Regions from separate parts of the Streptomyces sp. NPDC058052 genome, predicted to be linked through region 2. Evidence: riboswitches for the same ligand, from Rfam matches in the RefSeq annotation. Region 2 holds a riboswitch; each other region holds the start of a gene.
What was found. Region 2 has a riboswitch for cyclic di-AMP ahead of ACFVU3_RS26270 (C40 family peptidase). Riboswitches for the same ligand answer to the same signal wherever they lie in the genome.

Region 1 (7,270 bases), on a different contig from region 2:
CCGCCGTCGCCGCCGGCTTCGGTCTGCTCCGGCTCGCCGGCGCCCCCTCGCTCGGCTGGCTGGACGTCAAGACGTCCGGCGGCGTCGAGGTCCCGGTCATCGAGGCGGCCGTGGACGAGGAGCTGGCCCGCTTCGCCGCGGAGGGACCGACCGCCGAGGAGATGGAGCGCGCCCAGGCCCAGCTGGAGCGCGAGTGGCTGGACCGGCTCGGCACGGTGGCCGGCCGCGCGGACGAACTGTGCCGGTTCGCCGTGCTGTTCGGCGACCCGCAGCTCGCCCTGACCGCCGTCGACCGCGTCCTCGGCATCACCGCCGACGAGGTGCGCGAGGTGGCCGCGGCCCGGCTCCGCCCCGACAATCGCGCGGTGCTGGTCTACGAGCCTGTAGAAAACGGCGCGAACGGCGCGAACGGCGCGAACGGCGCGAACAGCGCGACCGGCACGGCGGAGGCCGCCGGCGCCGCCGGCGCCACCGAGGACAGCGACGAGGAAGAGGGAGCGGAGAAGTGACGGACACCGCCGAGTCCCTGACCAGCATGGAGTTCCACCCGCGGCCGCAGGCCGGCGCGGCGAAGCCGTGGGCCTTCCCGGCCCCCGAGCGCGGCGCCCTGGACAACGGGCTGACCGTGCTGCGCTGCCACCGTCCCGGCCAGCAGGTCGTCGCCGTCGAGATCTTCGTCGACGCGCCGCTGGACGCCGAGCCCGAGGGCCTGGACGGCGTCGCCACCATCATGGCGCGCGCCCTCTCCGAGGGGACCACCGAGCGCGGCGCCGAGGAGTTCGCGGCCGAGCTGGAGCGCTGCGGCGCCACCCTCGACGCGCACGCGGACCACCCCGGTGTCCGGGTCTCCCTGGAGGTCCCGGTCTCCCGGCTCCCGAAGGCGCTCGGGCTGGTCTCCGAGGCCCTGACCTCCCCGGCCTTCGACGCCGACGAGATCAAGCGCCTGGTGGCCAACCGGCTCGACGAGATCCCGCACGAGACCGCCAACCCGGGCCGCCGGGCGGCCAAGCAGCTCTACAAGGAGCTCTTCCCGGACACCGTCCGGATGTCCCGGCCGCGCCAGGGCACCAAGGAGACCGTGGAGGCCATCGACGCCGCCGCCGTCCGCGCGTTCTACGACGCGTACCTGCGGCCCGCCGCCACCACCGCGGTCGTCGTCGGCGACCTCACCGGCGTCGACCTGGACGAGGTCCTCGCCGAGACCCTCGGCGGCTGGACCGGCAAGCCGGCCGCGCCGCGCCCGATGCCGCCGATCACGGCCGACGACACCGGACGGGTCGTCATCGTCGACCGCCCCGGGGCCGTCCAGACCCAGCTGCTCATCGGCCGGATCGGGCCGGACCGCCACGACGCCGTCTGGGCCGCGCAGGTCCTCGGCGTCTACTGCCTCGGCGGCACTCTGACGTCGCGTCTGGACGCGGTGCTGCGCGAGGAGAAGGGGTACACGTACGGCGTGCGCGCCTTCGGGCAGGTGCTCCGCTCGGACGGCGAGGGCCACGGCGCCTCGATGCTCGCCATCAGCGGTTCGGTCGACACCCCCAACACCGGTCCGGCCCTCGGCGACCTGTGGAAGGTGCTCCGCACCCTGGCGGAGGGCGGTCTGACCGACGCCGAGCGGGACGTCGCCGTGCAGAACCTGGTGGGCGTGGCCCCGCTCAAGTACGAGACGGCCGCGTCGGTGGCGGCGACCCTCTCCGACCAGGTCGAGCAGCACCTCCCGGACGACTACCAGGCCCGGCTGTACGCGCGGCTCGCCGAGACCGGCACGGTCGAGGCCACGGCCGCCGTCGTCAGCGCCTTCCCGGTGGACCGGCTCGTCACCGTCCTGGTGGGCGACGCCGCGCAGATCGAGGAGCCCGTGCGGGCCCTCGGCATCGGTGAGGTGACCGTGGTGAGCTGACGTCCCGTCGGCACCCGGCGGAGGTCTCCGATGTGACGACGCATCGGAGACCTCCGCTTTGTCCGTTATGGCACTAGAAAATGATCGTATGCCCTGTGGCATGTCTTACAAAAACACGTGTCTGTTTGGCGATCGACACCCGTCCGGCCTAGCGTCGGTGCGTCTGTCCGACCCACGCACGCGCCGCACCCGCGGCAACCGGACAGTCATCGCCGAGTCCCCGTCAGGCGCGAGCCTGGGGAGCCGGGGACCCACGCAGTCCCTGGGGTGAATCGGACGCCTTCGTCACGCGGAGGGGTCCGTAGGAGACCTTCCTGCTCCGAACCCGTCAGCTAACCCGGTAGGCGAGAAGGAAGGAAAGGAACCGTCTTGGCGTTCACCCGTGCCACCGGGAAGCACCGTGGTGCGAGCCGCATGGCTCGCCGCAGCGCCGGCATCGCCGGCGTGGCCGCCCTCGCCACCACCGGCGTCGTCGGCACCCTCGCCTCTCCGGCGCTCGCCGCCGACACGGACGACCGTTCCGCCGAGGACACCGGCCTCATCCAGGTGATCGCCGACGAGTCCATCGCCGACCAGATCAGCGCCCAGGTCGCCGTCCAGGAGCAGGAGGCCGTCGAGGCCGAGGCCCGGGCCAAGGTGCGCGCGGAGGCGAAGCGCAAGGCCGAGGCCCGCGCCCAGGAGATCCGCGAGGCCAAGGAGCGCGCCGCCCGTGAGGCCGAGCGCCGCCGCCTCGCCTCCTTCAACCTCCCGGTCGCCGGCTCGTACGTCTCCACCGGCTACAAGACCGGCGGTTCGCTCTGGTCCTCCGGCAGCCACTCCGGCGTCGACTTCCACGCGGCCTACGGCAGCTCGGTCGTCTCCGTCGGCTCCGGCACCGTCGTCGAGGCCGGCTGGGGCGGCGCGTACGGCAACAACATCGTGATCCGGATGAACGACGGCACGTACACCCAGTACGGGCACCTGTCGTCCATCGGCGTCTACGTCGGCCAGTCCGTCGAGCCCGGCCAGCAGATCGGCGTCTCCGGCTCGACCGGCAACTCGACCGGCCCCCACCTCCACTTCGAGGCCCGGGCGACCGCCGAGTACGGCTCCGACCTCAACCCCGTCGCGTACCTCCGCGCCCGCGGCGTCAGCCTCTGACCCGTCACCCCGCGTCGAAACGGCCCCGGCTCCCACGAGCCGGGGCCTTTTCGTCGCCCTTCGCCCATGACGACCGCTTCCGCGAACCGGACGAATTCCGAGGGGGCATCGGAATTTCCGGCGCGCTGCAATAGAGTCGCGGAGGAAGCGCCGCTCGAATTCGGTGCGCGCGGAGCGAAAGCGGAGGTCGGACATGCGGGTTCCCGCGCAATCGGTATGCACGGCGATCCGGGACGACATCGTCTCGGGGGTCTTCGAGCGCGGCAGCCGGCTCACCGAGGACCAGCTCGCCCGCCGCTACGGCGTCTCCCGCGTCCCGGTCCGCGAGGCGCTGCGCACCCTGGAGTCCGAGGGCTTCGTGGTCAGCCGGCGGCACGCGGGCGCCCAGGTCGCCGAACCCACCGAGCAGGAGGCGGCCGACCTCCTCGACGTACGGGCGCTGCTCGAACCGCTCGGCGCCGCCCGGGCCGCCCAGCGGCGCACCGACGCCCACCTCAAGGTGCTGCGCGGCCTGGTGAGGCTGGGGCAGGAGCGGGCCAGGCGGGGCCAGGGCGAGGATCTGCGGGCGCTCGGCGGCTGGTTCCACGAGACGCTCGCGCAGGCGTCCGGGAGCCCGGCGCTGACCGCGCTCCTCACCCAGCTGCGCCACAAGATCGCCTGGATGTACGTGGTGGACCAGCCGGACCGGCCGGTGGACGCCTGGGCCGAGCACGGGGCGATCGTGGACGCCATCGCGCGCGGGGACGCCGAGCGCGCCCGCGCGCTGACCGCCCTGCACGCCGAGCACACGCTTCCGCTGCACCGGCTGAAAAGGCCCGAGCGGGGCCGTGTGAGGGTTTCGCAACATGCCGTCAACACGGCGAGTGCCCGGAATTAACACGGGTGTCGTATACAAAGAATAGTAATTCCGGGGCCTTTTTCGTGCTGCCCGAAAAAGGAATGACGTGAGTCCGGGAATGCCGGAGACGCCTGTACCCGAAAATCCCGGACGTCCCTGTGCCCGGAAATGCCGGACGGCCCCGTCCGCCGGGAGGTCCGGGGGCGCGGCCGTCAGGGAAGGGCTGGGGTACGACCCGCCGGGTCAGACCGTCTCGGGGAGCTCGTCGAGACCCTCGGCGACGAGCTTGGCGAGGCGCTCCAGCGCGGCCTCGGCACCCTCGGCGTCCGAGGCGAGCACGATCTCCTCGCCGCCCTGCGCGCCCAGGCCGAGCACCGCGAGCATGGAGGCGGCGTTCACCGGGTTGCCGTCGGCCTTGGCGATGGTCACCGGGACACCGGAGGCCGTGGCGGCACGGACGAAGATGGAGGCGGGGCGGGCGTGCAGGCCCTCGGCCCAGCCGACGTTGACGCGGCGCTCAGCCATGGTGTTGCCCTTCGGGTCTTCAGCGGTTGTCTAGACCAGTCTCTCACGGGTCGCGGCGTGCTCGGGCCGACCTGGGTCCCGCGTCCGTGCGACGTTCGGCCCTCCTACCTTGCACGGGGTGCCGGGGGCGCGCGAGCCGTGTACCGCCGAGGAGTGGGCGCGCGAACGGTGCCGCCGTCGCACCCCGGTCGTAGGCTTTGCCCCATGCGGAGCGCGTCGGAGCAGGCGGACGGACCGGAGCGGGCGGGCGGGACGGGAGCGGGGGAGCACCCGGCCCCCGGGGAACACGCCTACCCCGACCACTGGGAGGCCGACGTCGTGCTGCGCGACGGCGGCACCGCGCGCGTCCGGCCCATCACCGCCGACGACGCCGGCCGGCTCGTCAGCTTCTACGAGCAGGTCTCGGACGAGTCGAAGTACTACCGCTTCTTCGCCCCCTACCCGCGGCTCTCCGCCAAGGACGTCCACCGCTTCACCCACCACGACTTCGTCGACCGGGTCGGCCTCGCGGCCACCGTCGGCGGCGAGTTCATCGCCACCGTCCGCTACGACCGGATCGACGGGCGGGGCCTGCCCGCCTCGGCGCCCGCCGACGAGGCCGAGGTCGCCTTCCTCGTCCAGGACGCCCACCAGGGCCGCGGCGTCGCCTCCGCCCTCCTCGAACACATCGCGGCCGTCGCCCGCGAGCGCGGCATCCGCCGCTTCGCCGCCGAGGTGCTCCCCGCCAACACGAAGATGATCAAGGTGTTCACGGACGCCGGCTACACCCAGAAGCGCAGCTTCGAGGACGGCTCCGTCCGGCTCCACCTCGACCTGGAGCCCACCGACCGCTCCCTCGCCGTCCAGCGCGCCCGCGAGCAGCGCGCCGAGGCCCGCTCCGTCCAGCGGCTCCTCGCCCCCGGCTCGGTCGCCGTCGTCGGCGCCGGACGCACCCCCGGCGGAGTCGGCCGGACCGTGCTGCGGAACCTGCTGGGCGCCGGCTTCACCGGCCGGGCGTACGCGGTCAACCCCGCCCTCGACGCCCCGGGGACCGACCTCGACGGCGTGCCCGCCTTCCCCTCCGTCGCCGCCATCGGCGCCCCCGTGGACCTCGCGATCGTCGCGGTCCCCGCCGAGCGGGTCCCCGAGGTCGTCGCCGACTGCGGCGAGCACGGCGTGCGCGGCCTCGTCGTCCTCTCCGCCGGATACGCCGAGAGCGGCACCGAGGGCCGCGAGCGCCAGCGGGCCCTGGTCCGCCAGGCCCGCTCGTACGGCATGCGGATCATCGGGCCCAACGCCTTCGGCATCATCAACACCTCCGCCGATGTCCGGCTCAACGCCTCCCTCGCCCCCGAGATGCCTGCCGCCGGCCGCATCGGCCTCTTCACCCAGTCCGGCGCCATCGGCATCGCCCTCCTCGCCGGACTGCACCGGCGCGGCGCCGGCCTCTCCTCCTTCATCTCCGCCGGCAACCGCGCGGACGTCTCCGGCAACGACTTCCTCCAGCACTGGTACGACGACCCGGCGACCGACGTCGTCCTCCTCTACCTGGAGTCGATCGGCAACCCGCGCAAGTTCACCCGGCTCGCCCGCCGCACCGCCGCCGTCAAGCCGGTCGTCGTCGTCAAGGGCGCCCGCCACAGCGGCAGCGCCCCGCCCGGCCACCGCGTCCCCGTCACCCGCATCCCGCACGCCACCGTCTCCGCGCTGCTCCGCCAGGCCGGCGTCATCCGCGTCGACACCGTCACCGAGCTCGTCGACGCCGGACTGCTCCTCGCCGGACAGCCGCTGCCCGCCGGGCCGCGCGTCGCGATCCTCGGCAATTCCGAGTCCCTCGGCCTGCTCACGTACGACGCCTGCCTGACCGAGGGGCTGCGGCCGCAGCGGCCCGTGGACCTGACGACCGCCGCCACTCCGGCCGACTTCCGGGACGCGCTCGCCGCGGCCCTCACCGACGACTCCTGCGACGCGGTCGTCGTCACCGCGATCCCCTGGGTGGGCATCGAGGGCACCACCGAGGTGCTGGCCGCCTCCCTCCGGGAGGCCGTCGCCGGCGGCGGCGCCGCCGCTGCCGCCAAGCCGGTCGTCGTCGTCCACGTCGAGATGGGCGGCCTCGCCGAGGCGCTCTCCGCCGCCACCAGCACCCGCCCCGCCCCCGGACGCACCCGCCGCCCCGCCGCCGCGGCCCCGGAGCCCCCCGTCGCCGCCGCGGCCCCGGGGACCCCCGTGCTCGCCGCGAGCCCGGGGACCGCCGCGAGCCCGGGGACCGCCGCGAGCCCGGGGACCGCCGCGAGCACGGAGACCCCCGCGAGCACGGAGACCCCCGCCGGCTCCGCGCCCCAGGGGACGCCGGACGCCCCGGCGCCCGCTCCCGCGCGGAACATCCCCGCCTACCCCGCCGCCGAGCGGGCCGTGCGCGCGCTCGCCGAGGCCGTGCGCTACGGCCAGTGGCGCCGGCAGGCCGCCGAGCCGGGACGCGTACCGGAGTACGACTCCATCGACGAGGCCGGCGCCGCCGCCCTCATCGACCGGGTCCTCGGCGAGCGGGGCGCCGGACAGGAGTCCCGGGGCGTGACCCTCACCGCCGAGGAGGCCGGCGAACTGCTCGGCCGGTACGGCATCGCCCTGCGCCCCACCCTGCCCGCGCCCGGACCCGACGCCGGCGTCGCGGCCGCCGCACGGCTCGGCTACCCGGTGGCGCTCAAGACCACCGCCCCCCACCTGCGCCACCGCCCCGACCTCGGCGGCGTCCGGCTCGACCTGGCAACCGAGGAACAGCTGCGCACCGCCTACGCCGAGCTGACCGAGGCCCTCGGCAAGCCCGAGGAGCTCCAGCCCGTCGTCCAGGCGATGGCGCCCCGGGGCGTCGACACCGTGGTGCGCGCCAC
Region 2 (7,270 bases):
TTCCTCATGGACGCACGCCACGTGCTGCCGGAGTTCTCGGAGCGGACCTCGTACGGAACCCGGACGCTCGACCCGTACGCGAAGCTCCTGGAGAACCGGGTGGTCTTCCTGGGCACACCGGTCGACGACATCGCCGCGACCGACGTCATCGCCCAGCTCCTGCACCTCGATCACGCCGACCCCGGGCGGGACATCGCGCTGTACCTCAACTCCCCCGGCGGCTCGATGACCGCGATGACCGCGATCCACGACACGATGCGGAGCCTGGCGAGCGACGTGGAGACGACCTGCCTCGGCCAGGCCGGTTCCACGGCGGCGGTCCTGCTCGCCGCGGGCACCCCCGGCAAGCGGATGATGCTGCCCGGCGCCCGGATCACCCTGCGCCAGCCGGTGCTGGACGAGTCGTTCACGGGCCGGCCCTCCGACCTGGACCTCCAGTCGCGAGAACTGCAGCGGCTGCGCGACATGATGACGCGGCTGCTCTCCGCGCACACCGGGCAGGGCGAGGAGCGGATCGCCGCCGACACCGACCGCCCGACCGTCCTCGACGCGCCGGCCGCGCTCGCGTACGGCCTGGTCGACCACGTCATCAGCGACCGCCGGGCCGCCTCCGGCCCGTCGGCCCGGTGAGGCGGCGATGGTCCCGGAGCTGCCACCGCTGCCCGCCCTGACGCGCGCCGAGGGGCAGTTCATCGACGCGTACCTCGAAGTCGTCGACCTCCTAGGGAAGATCAATCCATCCAGGACCTCGCATACCTATGGGGCCCTGCGTGCCGCGCAGGCGCTGGCAGGCCGGGTGGAGGCGCTGCGCGAGGCCCTGACGCTCATGCATATGCGGGGCGAGAGCGAGGTCCACGCCGAGACATTGGCCTGCGCGCTGCGGGTGTTGGACGGCGAGCGGCGCGCGGCGCGCGTCACCGTGCCGGGAACACGGGCCAGTTGACATTCCGACGTGTCGTGTCGAGCCCCGGACGGCCGACACGGGACGCAGAATCTGTCCCCCGTTCGGCGTAGTCGAGGAATCGACAGTTGGGGCGGGCGAGTTGCGCAACAGGTGTACGCATTTGGCGGAATGGGACATTCCGACGCTGGTAAGAGGCTCGTCGGCCAAACCTACGACGATCACGAAACCGTCTTGTCCACCCGTATGGATCAGTCGTGAGGAGCCTCACATAACGCCGTTTCCGCTCGGTTTTCGCCCGACTCGTGGGTCAAGATCCTCGACGACGACAAGCCCCCGCCATCCAGGCGGGGCGGTCCGGGCGGACGCCGAGTCCTGCCGCCGTCCCGGACGTCTGGTCGACAGGATTGGACCGGCAGGAGTGGAGGACCCGAGCAGTACGGGTCGACCGCGCTGAATCCCCAGCGCGGCCGTCCCTTGGGGTGAAGCCGCAGCCGCGGCCGGGCATCTTCGCCTGCCCGAACCCGACAGGTCATCCTTCACAGGCGGCTGACGAAGGGTTGCGCATGACTGCGCAGATGCATGTCCCGTCCCTGCTGTCCCGGGCGGGAGCCGTCTCGGCTCTCACCCTCGCCGCCGTCGGCGGCACGCTCCTCGCACCCGGAGCGGCACCCGAGGCCCAGGCAGCCACCTCCCACGCGACGAAGGCACTGGGCGTCGCCGCCGCCAAGAAGGGCGCGCCCTACCGGTACGGTTCCGCGGGACCCACCCGCTTCGACTGCTCCGGGCTCACGCTCTACGCGTACAAGAAGGCGGGCAAGTCGCTGCCCCGCACCGCGCAGCAGCAGTACAACAAGACCCGGCACATCTCCGCCTCCAGCCGGCAGAAGGGCGATCTGGTCTTCTTCCACTCGGGCGGCCGGGTCTACCACGTGGGGATCTACGCCGGCAGCGGCAAGATCTGGCATTCGCCCAAGACCGGCTCCTGGGTGAAGCTCGACAAGATCTGGTCCTCGAAGGTCTCCTACGGGCGCGTGCGCTGACCCACCGGCGCCCGCGGTCGTCCCCGGGGTGCGGTGGCGCCGCCGCACCCCCCACCGCGGGCGCCTCTCCCCGCTTCACCGCACCCTGTGCCAAAAGACCGGGGCGTACCGCCAGGCGTACACCCTCGACCGCCGGGTCACCGCCAGCGTCTGCGTCTTCCGCGACCCGGAGGACGGCCGGTACGTCATCCTGCCGCCGTGCGGCGTCTGCCAGGAACGTCTCGCGCTCTGGGGCCCGGACGTCGAGGTCGGCGTGCCCGACCCCGAGGACCCGACCCGTTGGCTCTCCCGCAGGCTCGTCGAGGTCAATCCGTACTACTGGGCCCCTCACTTCGCGGGCGGCTCGTGGCCCTCGACCACGATGCACTCCACATGAGCGGGGGCGACGAGCCGTTCGTCAGGCGGGGACGGCGGCCGCTGCCCACGGCAGCGTGATCGACACGGTCTTGCCGCCCTCGGCGGTCGGCGCGACCGAGAGCCGCCCGCCGGCCTCCGCCGCCAGGACCCGGATGATCACCATGCCGCGTCCGTTGTCCTGCTGCACGGCGGCGGGAAGCCGGCGCGGGAACCGCGGATGGCTGTCGGTGACGCCGATCCGCAGCACCTCCTCGCGGTCGAGACGCAGCTCGACGGTGAAGGTGGGCGATTGCCCAAAGGTGTGCTGCACCGCGTTGGTCGCCAGCTCCGAGACCATCAGCCGGATCGAGTCCGCCGCGTCCCCGCACTCGTCCAGACCCCAGCGGCCGAGCACCTCCGCCACGAACCTCCGCGCCGTGGCGACCGCGGCGGGATCGCTCGGCAGGGTGACGGATGCTTCCTGGTGATCTGCCATGGCGAGGTCGTCCCTTTCCCGCCGGGGCCGTCGCCCCGGATCGCGCTCCGCGTCAGACTGCCACCGATCGCGGGCCCGGGTGGGACGTTCTCCCGAGATATGCCCCGTTCTGTCGCCCGAAGCGGTGAACTCTCGCCCCTTGAAGCGCCCTTGGGCCGACGCCCAGCGCCCCGCCGGAACCCCTGGCCTCGTCCCCGGTCGGCGCGCTCCACGTCGTCCCGTGGCAGCGCGCCCCACGGCGTCCCGACCCGACGCGCTCCACCGTGTCCCGAACAGACGCACTCCTCACGTTGCCGGCGCGCTCCACACGCCGCGTGTCAGCGCGCCCCGGCCGGCGCGGTGCGTACGATCGTCGCCACCGCCCGCTCGATCTGCGCGTCCGTGAGGTCCGCGCGGGCCGTCAGCCGCAGCCGCGAGATCCCGTCCGGCACCGACGGCGGCCGGAAGCACCCCACGGACAGGCCCTGTCCGCGGCAGTCGGCCGCCCATCGCAGGGCCTCCTCCGGTCCCGGCGCGCGGACCGAGACCACGGCCGCGTCCGGCCGCGCCGAGGTGAACCCGGCCTCGGTGAGCGTCCGGTGCAGGGTGGTCGCGACCGTACGCGCCCGCTCGGCGAGACCCGGATCGGCGGAGATCAGCCGCAGGCTCGCGAGCGCCGCGCCGGTGGCGGCCGGGGCGAGCCCGGTGTCGAAGATGAACGTCCGCGCCGCGTTGACCAGGTGCTCGATCACCCGGGCCGGGCCGAGGACCGCGCCGCCCTGGCTGCCCAAGGACTTCGAGAGGGTGAGCGTGGCCACCACGTCCTCGTCGCCCGCGAGCCCGGCGCCGTGGAGCGCGCCCCGGCCGCCCGCGCCGAGGACGCCGAACCCGTGCGCGTCGTCCACGACGAGCCCGGCGCCGTGCTCGCGGCAGGCGGCGGCGAGCTCCTCCAGCGGGGCCCGGTCGCCGTCGACCGAGAAGACGGAGTCGCTGACGGCGAGCGCCCGGCGCCCCGGATGCGCCTCCAGCGTCTTGCGCACGGCCTCGGGGTCGGCGTGCGGGACCACGGCGGCCTCCGCGCGGGCGAGCCGGCAGCCGTCCACGATCGAGGCGTGGTTGGCGGCGTCGGAGACGATCAGCGCGCCCGGGCCGCCGAGCGCGGTGAGCGCGGCGAGGTTGGCGGTGTAGCCGGAGGAGAAGACGAGGGCCGCCTCGAAGCCGCAGAACGAGGCCAGTTCCTCCTCCAGCCGGGTGTGCAGCTGGGTCGTACCGGTGACCAGACGCGAACCGGTCGCGCCGGCGCCCCAGCGGCGGGCGGCCTCGGCGGCCGCTGCGGTGACCTCGGGGTGCCGGGTGAGGCCGAGGTAGTCGTTGCCCGCCAGATCGAGCAGCTCCGACTCGGCCGGCCGTGGCCGCAGCGTCCGTACGAGCCCGGCCTCCGCCCGGCGGCGGGCCTCCGCCCCGGTCCAGTCGAAGGCGGAACGGCGCGGGGGCTGGGTCGGCTGGGCCTGGGACATGCGGCGATCCTTTTGTCGGCACCTTTTGTAGGCAGCGCACAGACCCTAACGGCAGCGGGCCGAGGTCGGGATGTGGTCATACACACACCTCGATCGGGCTCGTTTGTTCAGATCCTCCTTGGCCGAGGGGTGTGCGGTAGGCAAGGATCAGCGCTTATGGACCTGCTGAACACGCTGGTGGAGAAGGGGCTGCGGCGCGAGTCGCCGACCCGTGAAGAAGCGCTCGCCGTGCTGGCGACCTCCGACGACGACCTGCTCGATGTGGTGGCCGCGGCCGGCAAGGTGCGCCGTCAGTGGTTCGGGCGGCGGGTGAAGCTGAACTACCTCGTCAACCTGAAGTCCGGACTGTGCCCGGAGGACTGCTCGTACTGCTCGCAGCGGCTCGGCTCCAAGGCCGACATCCTCAAGTACACCTGGCTGAAGCCGGACGAGGCGTCCCAGGCGGCCGCGGCGGGCATCGCCGGCGGCGCCAAGCGCGTCTGCCTGGTCGCGAGCGGCCGTGGTCCGACGGACCGGGACGTCGACCGGGTCGGCAGGACCATCGAGGCGATCAAGGAGCAGAACGAGGGCGTCGAGGTGTGCGCCTGCCTCGGTCTGCTCTCCGACGGCCAGGCCGAGCGGCTGAAGACGGCGGGCGCCGACGCGTACAACCACAACCTCAACACCTCCGAGGGCACGTACGGCGGGATCACCACCACCCACACCTACGCGGACCGGGTGGACACCGTGCAGAAGGCGCACGCGGCGGGCCTCTCGGCCTGCTCGGGCCTGATCGCCGGCATGGGCGAGACCGACGAGGACCTGGTCGACGTGGTCTTCGCGCTGCGTGAGCTGGACTCGGACTCGGTGCCGGTCAACTTCCTCATCCCCTTCGAGGGCACGCCCCTGGCGAAGGAGTGGAACCTGAGCCCGCAGCGCTGCCTGCGGATCCTCGCCATGGTCCGCTTCGTCTGCCCCGACGTGGAGGTGCGGATCGCGGGCGGCCGCGAGGTCCACCTGCGGTCGATGCAGCCGCTGGCGCTGAACATCGCCAACTCGATCTTCCTGGGCGACTACCTCACCAGCGAGGGCCAGGCCGGCCAGGCCGACCTCGACATGATCGCGGACGCCGGCTTCGAGGTGGAGGGCGCGGGGACGACCACGCTGCCCGCCCACCGCGCCGACGCGCTCGCGGCGGCGGGCGGCGGCTGCGGTTCGCACGCGTCCGCGGGCGGCTGCGGTTCCGCAGCGGCGGGCTGCGGCTCGCACGCGGACACGGACGCGAACGCGACGGCCGGTGGCGGCTGCGGCCCGTGCGGCGGTGGCCACGCGGCTCCCCCGGCCGAGGCTCCGGCCGCGGTGTCCGCGGACGCCTCGGACGCCCGGACCGACCTGGTGGCGGTGCGCCGCCGCGGGGCCGGCACGGACCTCGCGCCGAACGCGTAACGGGTGCCGATGCGCAACGACGAACTCCTCGCCCTGGACCGGGCGCACGTGTGGCATCCGTACGGCCCCATGCCGGGCCGTGCGGAGCCGCTGGTGATCGCCTCCGCGTCCGGTGTGCGTCTGCACCTCGCCGAGCCCGCCGAGGGACGGACCGAGCTGATCGACGGCATGTCCTCGTGGTGGTCGGCTGTGCACGGCTACAACCACCCCGTGCTCAACGAGGCGGTGCGCGGCCAGCTCGACAAGATGAGCCACGTGATGTTCGGCGGGCTCACGCACGAGCCGGCCGTACGCCTCGCGGCCCGGCTCGTCGAGATCACGCCCGAGCCGCTCCGGCACGTCTTCCTCAGCGACTCCGGCTCCGTCGCGGTCGAGGTCGCGGCCAAGATGTGCCTGCAGTACTGGCGTTCGCTCGGCCGTCCCGCCAAGCGGCGGCTGCTGACCTGGCGCGGCGGCTACCACGGCGACACCTGGCAGCCGATGTCGGTGTGCGACCCCGAGGGCGGGATGCACCAGCTGTGGTCCGGCGTCCTCCAGCAGCAGGTCTTCGTCGGCGAGCCGCCGGCGACGTACGAGGAGTCGTACGCCGAAGTGCTCCGCGCCACGATCGCGCGGCACGCGGACGAACTGGCCGCGGTGATCGTGGAGCCGGTGGTGCAGGGCGCGGGCGGCATGCGCTTCCACGACCCCGGCTATCTGCGGGTGCTGCGCGAGGCGTGCGACGCGCACGACGTGCTGCTGGTCTTCGACGAGATCGCCACCGGCTTCGGCCGCACGGGCACGCTCTTCGCCGCGGACCAGGCGGGGGTCTCACCCGATGTGATGTGCCTGGGCAAGGCGTTGACGGGCGGATACCTGTCGATGGCGGCGACGCTGTGCACGAGCGCGGTGGCCGACGGCATCTCCCAGGGCGAGGTGCCGGTGCTCGCGCACGGTCCGACGTTCATGGGCAACCCGCTCGCATCCGCGGTCGCCTGCGCCTCCATCGACCTGCTCCTCTCCCAGGACTGGGCGCGGGAGGTCAAACGGATCGAGGCCGGGCTCCGCGACGGCCTCGCGGGCACCGAGGACGTCCCCGGCGTCCGCGAGGTACGGGTGCTCGGGGCGATCGGCGTCGTCCAGCTCGACCACGAGATCGACATGGCTGCGGCGACCCGGGCGGCCGTCCGGGAGGGCGTCTGGCTGCGGCCGTTCCGGGACCTCGTCTACACGATGCCGCCGTACGTGACCGAGGACGCCGACCTGGCGCGGATCTGCGCGGCGGTGCGCGCCGCGGCGACCGCGGGCTGACCCCGCCCGGAGACGGCGTCCGGCCGGCCCCGGCCGGACGCCGTCGCACGGGAACGGGCACCGGCACCGGGGCCGGCACCGAGACCTGACGCCCACGCACGGTCGCGAAGAACCTGTGCGCCCGCGCACGGATCCGGGGAATCCGGAGGCACGCGCGCGGTCGCGAAGAAAGGAACACCATGAGCATCGTCGTCGTCAGCGGGACGGGGACGGAGATCGGCAAGACCGTCGTCACGGCGGCGGTCGCCGCCGCGGCCGTCGCCGCCGGACGTTCGGTCGCGGT
Region 3 (7,270 bases), on a different contig from region 2:
GTCGTCCTCCCCTCCGGCGAGGGCGACGGGGCCCTCACCGACGGGCTCGCCCGGCTCGCCGGCTCCGGCCGCACCGCCATGCCCGACCTGGAGCTGCTGCCCGGCTCGTACGACCTGCCCGGGGCCCGCCTCCTCGACCTCGTCCAGGTCATGGACGTCATCCGCCGCCAGTGCCCGTGGTCCTCGCTCCAGACGCACCGCGGCCTCGCCAAGTACGCCATCGAGGAGGCGTACGAACTGGTCGAGGCGATCGAGGCCGGGGACCGGCACGAACTGCGGGAGGAGCTCGGCGACGTGCTCCTCCAGGTCGTCTTCCACGCGCGGATCGCCGAGGAGGACGCCGAGGAGCCGTTCTCCGTCGACGACGTGGCCGGCACGCTCGTCGAGAAGCTGATCCAGCGCCACCCGCACATCTTCGGCGACGAGACGGCCGAGACCCCCGAGGACGTGCGCGCCCACTGGCTGCGCGCCAAGGCCGTCGAGAAGGGCCGGGAGTCGGTGACCGACGGGGTGCCCGTGGGACAGCCCGGCCTCGCGCTCGCCGCGAAGCTCGCGGGCCGCGTCCGCACGGCGGGTCTCGGCGTGCCGCTCCCGGCCGGCGACGGCATCGGCTACGAACTGCTGGCCCTCGCCGTCCGCGCGGAGGCCGCGGGCGTGGACCCGGAGGCGGCGCTGCGGGCGGCGGCCCGGGCGTACCGGGACGCGATCAGAGGGGCGGAGGGGGTGTGAGCCGCGCCCGCCGCGCCCTGCGCTGGTGGTTCGCCGACCAGTCGGACAGACCGGGGTACACGCTCCTCATGATGCTGGCGTTCGTCTCCTGGGCGTCGGGTGACGACACCCCGCTCTGGGTGCGGATCGCCCTGCTGGTGTCCGCGGCCGCGTGCGCCGCGGAGTTGATCCGCGTCGCCGTCGAGCGACGGAGGGGCCGCCGCGCGGAAGGAACGGCCTAGTCCGTGTGCGGGGCCCGGGCCGCCGGGTCGTGCCAGCGGACGGCCGGGGGGCCCAGGAGCCATTCGGCGCGGGAGGCGGGGCGGGTGGTGAAGCGGCCGGCCGGGGGGAGGACGTCGTGCCGGATCCGGTCCGGCCGTGCGCCCAGGTCGTCCAGGACCTCGGAGACCTCGGCGAGGAAGCCGGGCGGACCCGCCAGGTAGACGTCGTGGTCCGGCCAGCGGCCGCAGGACCGCAGCGCGGTCAGGAGGCGTTCGGTCGCCTGGTCGCGGGGGTGGCGGGGGGCCGAGGTGATGTAGGTGACGCTCAGGCCGGGGAGCCGGGCGGCCAGCCGGTCCAGCTCCTCGCGCCCGTACAGGTACTCGCGGGAGCGGGCCACCGCGAAGATCCGGCCCTCGGCCTCCGGGTCGGAGCCGGCCGCCTCCTCCAGGAGGGCCTTGACCGGCGCCCAGCCCGTACCGGCGCATATATAGGTACGGAGCGCGCCCGGCGCCGTCCGGCAGGTCGCCGCGCCGCCGGCGGCGCTCAGCCGCAGCGTCTCGCCCGGGCGGACCCGGTCCACCAGGGCCGTGCTCATCGCCCCGCCCCGGATGCGGCTCACGTGCAGGTCGAGCGTGCCGTCCGGGCGGGGGGCGTTGCCGAGCGAGTACGTGCGCCAGACGCGGGGCACCCGGAGCGAGCTGACGCCGGCGTACTGGCCGGGGAGGTAGGGGTAGGGGCGGCGGGGGCGGAGGGTCAGCACGGCCAGGTCGTCGCCGTGCCGCTCGTGGCCGACGACGTCGGCGTCCCACCAGGGCGGCTCCCCGTCCGCCGCGGACTCCTCCGCGCCCCGCAGCATCAGGTCGGAGACCACCCCGTACGCCTCCGACCACGCCTTCTCCGCCTCGATCGTCCATGTCGACCCGGCGGCGTGCGCGAAGGCGGCGAGCAGGCTCTCGCCGACGGCCGCGTAGAGGGCGGGGGTGGCGAGGAACTTGCGGTGGTCGCGGCCGAGGCGGCCCAGATAGGCGGGGAGCGCGGGGTCGTCGAGGGTGGTCACCACGTGGGTGAGCGCGGCGAACAGCCGGTCGCGCTGCGGGACCATGTCCTCGGGGAAGAGCTCGCGCACGCCGGGGTTGCGCCAGAAGAGGTGCGAGTAGAAGTACGTGACGGCGTGTTCGGCCCGTCTCTCGACGACCGCGAACGTGCTTCTGAGCAAGGGGAGGTCCACGCGGGAAATGTAGGGCACGGGCCGTCACGGTGTGGTCACCGGCGGGTGATCACGTCAGGTCGGCCGGAGGGGCGCCGGGGGCCGGACGGTACGGTCGGGGAGTGAGTGAAGGACCCGCCCCGACGCCCGAGACGACCGATACGCCGGGAACATCCGGTACGAGCCCCGTGCCGGCCTCCTGCCCCGTCACCGGCGCCGCCTCCGGGCCGGTGCCCGAGCTGTTCAGCTGGGAGTTCGCGAGCGACCCGTACCCGGCGTACGCCTGGCTGCGGGAGCACGCCCCGGTGCACCGGACCACGCTGCCCAGCGGGGTCGAGGCGTGGCTCGTCACGCGGTACGCCGACGCCCGGCAGGCCCTCGCCGACCAGCGGCTGTCGAAGAATCCGGTGCACCACGCGGAGCCGGGCAAGACCGGCATCCCCGGCGAGCGCAGCGCCGGGCTGATGACCCACCTCCTCAACATCGACCCGCCGGACCACACGCGGCTGCGGCGGCTGGTGTCGAAGGCGTTCACCCCGCGCCGCGTCGCCGCCTTCGCGCCGCGCGTGCAGGAGCTGACCGACCGGCTGATCGACGACTTCGCGGCGCGGGGGAGCGCCGACCTCATCCACGAGTTCGCCTTCCCGCTGCCCATCTACGCCATCTGCGACATGCTCGGCGTGCCCGCCGAGGACCAGGACGACTTCCGGGACTGGGCCGGGATGATGATCCGGCACGGCGGGGGCCCGCGGGGCGGGGTGGCGCGGTCGGTGAAGAAGATCCGCGGGTACCTGGCGGAGCTGATCCACCGGAAGCGGCAGGAGCTGCGGCAGGACGGGGACGACGACCTCATCTCGGGGCTCATCCGCGCCTCGGACCACGGCGACCACCTCACCGAGGCCGAGGCCGTCGCCATGTGCTTCGTGCTTCTGTTCGCGGGTTTCGAGACGACCATCAACCTGATCGGCAACGGCACCTACGCCCTGCTGCGCGATCCGGGGCAGCGGGCCCTCCTCCAGCGCTCGCTCGCCGCCGGGGAGACCGGGCTCCTGGAGACCGGCGTCGAGGAGCTGCTGCGGTACGACGGGCCGGTCGAGCTGGCGACCTGGCGGTACGCGACCACCGGCCTCACCCTCGGCGGGCAGGCGATCCCGGCCGGCGACCCGGTCCTCGTCGTCCTCGCGGCGGCCGACCGCGACCCGGACCGCTTCGGCGCGCCGGACACCCTCGACCTCGCCCGCAGGGACAACCAGCACCTCGGGTACGGGCACGGCATCCACTACTGCCTGGGTGCGCCGCTCGCCCGTCTGGAGGGGCAGACCGCGCTCGCCACCCTCCTGACCCGCCTCCCGGACCTGCGACTTGGCGCCGATCCGGACGAACTGCGGTGGCGCGGAGGGCTCATCATGAGGGGATTGCGCACGCTTCCGGTGGAGTTCACCCCATCCGCACCCCCGCAGCGCGTGTGACGACGTGTCAGAAATGTGATCTTCACGTGATCGGGCAGCCATCGACTTGTGACGGACGTTCGAATGCGGCTACCTTCGCGCCAGCGTTCGGCCGGAACCCGGCCGTCCCTGCCGTCCCCGCCGTCACGCGAAAGGCCCCGACATGCTTTCCGGAAACGGACGACACCGTCGACCCCGTCAGGCTCCCGCGATCGTCGTCACCGCAGGAGTGGCCGGATCCGCCATGGCACTGCCGCTGCTCGCCGCCGGCTCCGCCTCCGCCGCCGACGCGGCCACCTGGGACCGGGTCGCCGCCTGCGAGTCCGGCGGCCAGTGGAGCGCCAACTTCGGCAACGGCGCCTACGGCGGCCTCCAGATGACCCAGGAGGCGTGGGAGCGGCACGGCGGACTCGCCTACGCCCCCAGCCCCGACCTCGCCAGCCGCGCGCAGCAGATCGCCGTCGCCGACAAGGCGCTCTCCTCCGGCAGCACCGACTGGGCCACCTGCGCCCCCATCGCCGGTCTGACGAACGACGGCAGGGCCACCGGCGTCCAGCCGGGCCCCGCCGTCCAGGAGGAGGACGAGGGCGGCGTGGCCCCCGAGTCGAACTGGACCGGCGGCTCGTCCGCCTCCGCCCCCACCGCGCCCGCGAAGGCGCCCGGGGTGGGGGAGAAGGAGGAGAAGGCCGCGGAGAAGAAGGAGGCCGTCACCGCCCCGGCGACGCCGGCCGCCCCCACGACGCCCGCCGGCTCCGCCACGCCCGCCACGCCGCCCTCCGCGGGCACCGTCACGCCGCCGCCGTCCGCCGTCACCCCGGACGTGCCCGCCGACACCGCCCCGGACGCCCCGGACGCCTCCACGGGCACCCCGGTCGCGCCGGGCACGCCCGGCACCCCGGGCACGCCGCCGGACGCCTCGGAGACGCCCGTGGCGCCCGGCACCCCGGTGACCCCCGGTGCGGACGGGTCTGACGTGTCGTCGGACACGCCCGGGACGGGCAAGCACCGGGGCGAGGCCGCACCGGAGGAAAGCGACAAGACGGACACGGAGCAGGATTCCGGACGTCATGCCGCAGCTTCGGACAAGGTCACCTCAACCCCCGTCAACTCGGACGCAAGCGACGCTTACACCGTGCGCCCGGGTGACAGCCTGTCGGAGATTGCGCAGGAGAACGACCTCCCCGGCGGCTGGGACGCCCTCTACGACGCCAACCGCCAGACGGTCGGCATCGATCCGGATCTCATCCTCCCTGGTCAGAGCCTTGAGCTGACGGTCCCTTCATCGGAGAAGTGAGGCCGTTTCAGGGCTTTATGTCCGCTTTTGGGAAAGTGAGACATGGGTCTCTTCGCCCCAACTGGCGTGTCACGTCCGCAAACTTTGCTCCCGTCAGCTCTCACCTGCGCAAACGAGGTCTGACGGGATGCAAGTAAGGGCGATTTGTCCGTCGTAAGGCCCTTTGAACTTCAAGCGGGTGTGTGTCTACGGTCGACACCGCTCGCCACCGCGGGCCCCGTCGACCGAAACGCCGAGTCCTGCCGTCGGCCGCCGGGAATGTCGTCGCGAAAGCGCCGTAGGCAGGAGTGGGGGACCCAAGGTTTGCGCCGGTCCCGGCCGTCGAGAGACGGCCGATCGACCGGCTTGGGGTGAAGCCGCGTGCAAGGACACGCGGCCGGGCGCACTCTTCAAGCCCGAACCCGACAGCTCACCTCACAGGCGTCGGTGAAGAGGAATCTCCATGCTGTTCTCCGGCACGGGCAAGCGTCGTCGTCCCTCCAAGGCCACTCGCGTCGTCGCCCTCGTCGGCGTCACCGGTGCGGCCGTCGCCGCCCCGCTGATGGCCGCCGGCACCGCCTCGGCCGCCACCGCCTCCGAGTGGGACCGCGTCGCCCAGTGCGAGTCCGGCGGCAACTGGTCCATCAACACCGGCAACGGCTACTACGGCGGCCTCCAGTTCTCGGCCTCCACCTGGGCCGCGTACGGCGGCACCGCCTACGCCTCCACCGCCGACCAGGCCAGCAAGTCGCAGCAGATCGCCATCGCCGAGAAGGTCCTCGCGGGCCAGGGCAAGGGCGCGTGGCCGAGCTGTGGCGTGGGCCTCTCCGGCGCCTCGTACGACGGCGGCTCCGCCGAGGCCGCTCCGCAGCAGCAGAGCACCCAGCAGAGCGCCCCGCAGCAGAGCGCCCCGAAGCGCTCCGCCGAGCAGCCCGCCAACCGCAGCGAGCAGCGCCAGGCCCCGAAGCGGACCGCCGCCCAGGCCGCCCCGCAGGCCGCCGCCAAGAAGACCGTCACCACCCCGACCGGCAAGAAGGTCAAGAAGGGCGACGGCGAGTACAAGGTCACGGCCGGCGACACCCTCAGCAAGATCGCCGCGGCGCAGGGCGTCGAGGGCGGCTGGGCGAAGCTCTTCGAGCTCAACAAGGACGTCGTCGAGAACGCCGACCTGATCTACCCGGGCCAGCAGCTCCACCTGAAGTGAGCCCCGCGGCACCCGTGAGTCCGGCGGCTCACCGGTGCCCTGCGACCCTCCCGCGGTGACCACCCCGGTCCCGAGCCCCCTTCCCCCGTGGGCCCGGGACCGGGGTTCTGCCGTTACTGTCCAGTAGATCCCGGGGCTTTCGTCCTTCGATGCGTGCTCTTGGGCCCTTTTTCGTCCCAGGGGACGGGCGGTCGGCTGGCCGGAGCGCCGGAGCCGGTTAGGCTCATGTCGCAAGGCGAACGAGACCTTGCGACCCATGCGCCACACCTAGCGTCACATCCCAGAAGGAGATGCTCGTGCCGTCCATCGACGTCGTCGTAGCCCGGGAAATCCTGGACTCCCGAGGCAACCCCACGGTCGAGGTCGAGGTCGGCCTCGACGACGGCAGCACCGGCCGTGCTGCCGTTCCGTCCGGTGCCTCCACCGGTGCGTTCGAGGCCCTGGAGCTCCGCGACGGTGACCAGAACCGCTACCTCGGCAAGGGTGTCGAGAAGGCCGTCCTCGCCGTCATCGAGCAGATCGGCCCGGAGCTCGTCGGCTACGACGCCACCGAGCAGCGCCTGATCGACCAGGCCATGTTCGACCTGGACGCCACCCCGGACAAGTCGTCGCTCGGCGCCAACGCCATCCTCGGCGTCTCCCTCGCCGTCGCGCACGCCGCCTCCGAGGCCAGCGACCTCCCCCTCTTCCGCTACCTCGGCGGCCCGAACGCGCACCTGCTGCCCGTTCCGATGATGAACATCCTCAACGGTGGGTCGCACGCCGACTCCAACGTCGACATCCAGGAGTTCATGATCGCCCCGATCGGCGCGGAGTCCTTCTCCGAGGCCCTCCGCTGGGGCACCGAGGTCTACCACACCCTCAAGTCCGTCCTGAAGGCCAAGGGCCTCTCCACCGGCCTCGGCGACGAGGGCGGCTTCGCCCCGAACCTCGGCTCCAACCGCGAGGCGCTCGACCTCATCCTGGAGGCCGTCAAGCAGGCCGGCTACGTGCCCGGCAAGGACGTCGCCCTCGCCCTGGACGTCGCCGCCTCCGAGTTCTACAAGGACGGCAAGTACCTCTTCGAGGGCAAGGAGCGCTCCGCCGCCGAGATGACCGAGTACTACGAGGAGCTCGTCTCCTCGTACCCGCTCGTCTCCATCGAGGACCCGCTGTTCGAGGACGACTGGGCCGGCTGGAACGTCATCACCGAGCGCCTCGGCGACAAG

Region 1: another riboswitch for cyclic di-AMP. It lies ahead of ACFVU3_RS30950 (M23 family metallopeptidase); the one in region 2 lies ahead of ACFVU3_RS26270 (C40 family peptidase).
Region 3: another riboswitch for cyclic di-AMP. It lies ahead of ACFVU3_RS08255 (transglycosylase family protein); the one in region 2 lies ahead of ACFVU3_RS26270 (C40 family peptidase).

What each region holds. Positions count from the first base shown of each region.
Region 1 is NZ_JBHVRX010000029.1:61,715-68,984, forward strand. Features, by position in the region: gene ACFVU3_RS30940 (M16 family metallopeptidase) at 1-509, shown strand, start outside; gene ACFVU3_RS30945 (M16 family metallopeptidase) at 536-1,900, shown strand; cyclic di-AMP (ydaO/yuaA leader) riboswitch at 2,101-2,262, shown strand; gene ACFVU3_RS30950 (M23 family metallopeptidase) at 2,270-3,040, shown strand; gene ACFVU3_RS30955 (GntR family transcriptional regulator) at 3,234-3,917, shown strand; gene ACFVU3_RS30960 (HPr family phosphocarrier protein) at 4,122-4,403, opposite strand; gene ACFVU3_RS30965 (GNAT family N-acetyltransferase) at 4,608-7,270, shown strand, end outside.
Region 2 is NZ_JBHVRX010000021.1:73,288-80,557, forward strand. Features, by position in the region: gene ACFVU3_RS26260 (ATP-dependent Clp protease proteolytic subunit) at 7-630, shown strand; gene ACFVU3_RS26265 (hypothetical protein) at 638-943, shown strand; cyclic di-AMP (ydaO/yuaA leader) riboswitch at 1,258-1,464, shown strand; gene ACFVU3_RS26270 (C40 family peptidase) at 1,468-1,944, shown strand; gene ACFVU3_RS26275 (hypothetical protein) at 1,973-2,320, shown strand; gene ACFVU3_RS26280 (ATP-binding protein) at 2,342-2,776, opposite strand; gene ACFVU3_RS26285 (8-amino-7-oxononanoate synthase) at 3,094-4,272, opposite strand; gene bioB (biotin synthase BioB) at 4,429-5,697, shown strand; gene ACFVU3_RS26295 (adenosylmethionine--8-amino-7-oxononanoate transaminase) at 5,707-6,987, shown strand; gene bioD (dethiobiotin synthase) at 7,167-7,270, shown strand, end outside.
Region 3 is NZ_JBHVRX010000004.1:313,035-320,304, reverse strand. Features, by position in the region: gene ACFVU3_RS08280 (nucleoside triphosphate pyrophosphohydrolase) at 1-729, shown strand, start outside; gene ACFVU3_RS08275 (hypothetical protein) at 726-950, shown strand; gene ACFVU3_RS08270 (globin domain-containing protein) at 947-2,158, opposite strand; gene ACFVU3_RS08265 (cytochrome P450) at 2,326-3,606, shown strand; gene ACFVU3_RS08260 (transglycosylase family protein) at 3,830-4,879, shown strand; cyclic di-AMP (ydaO/yuaA leader) riboswitch at 5,143-5,317, shown strand; gene ACFVU3_RS08255 (transglycosylase family protein) at 5,322-6,062, shown strand; gene eno (phosphopyruvate hydratase) at 6,353-7,270, shown strand, end outside.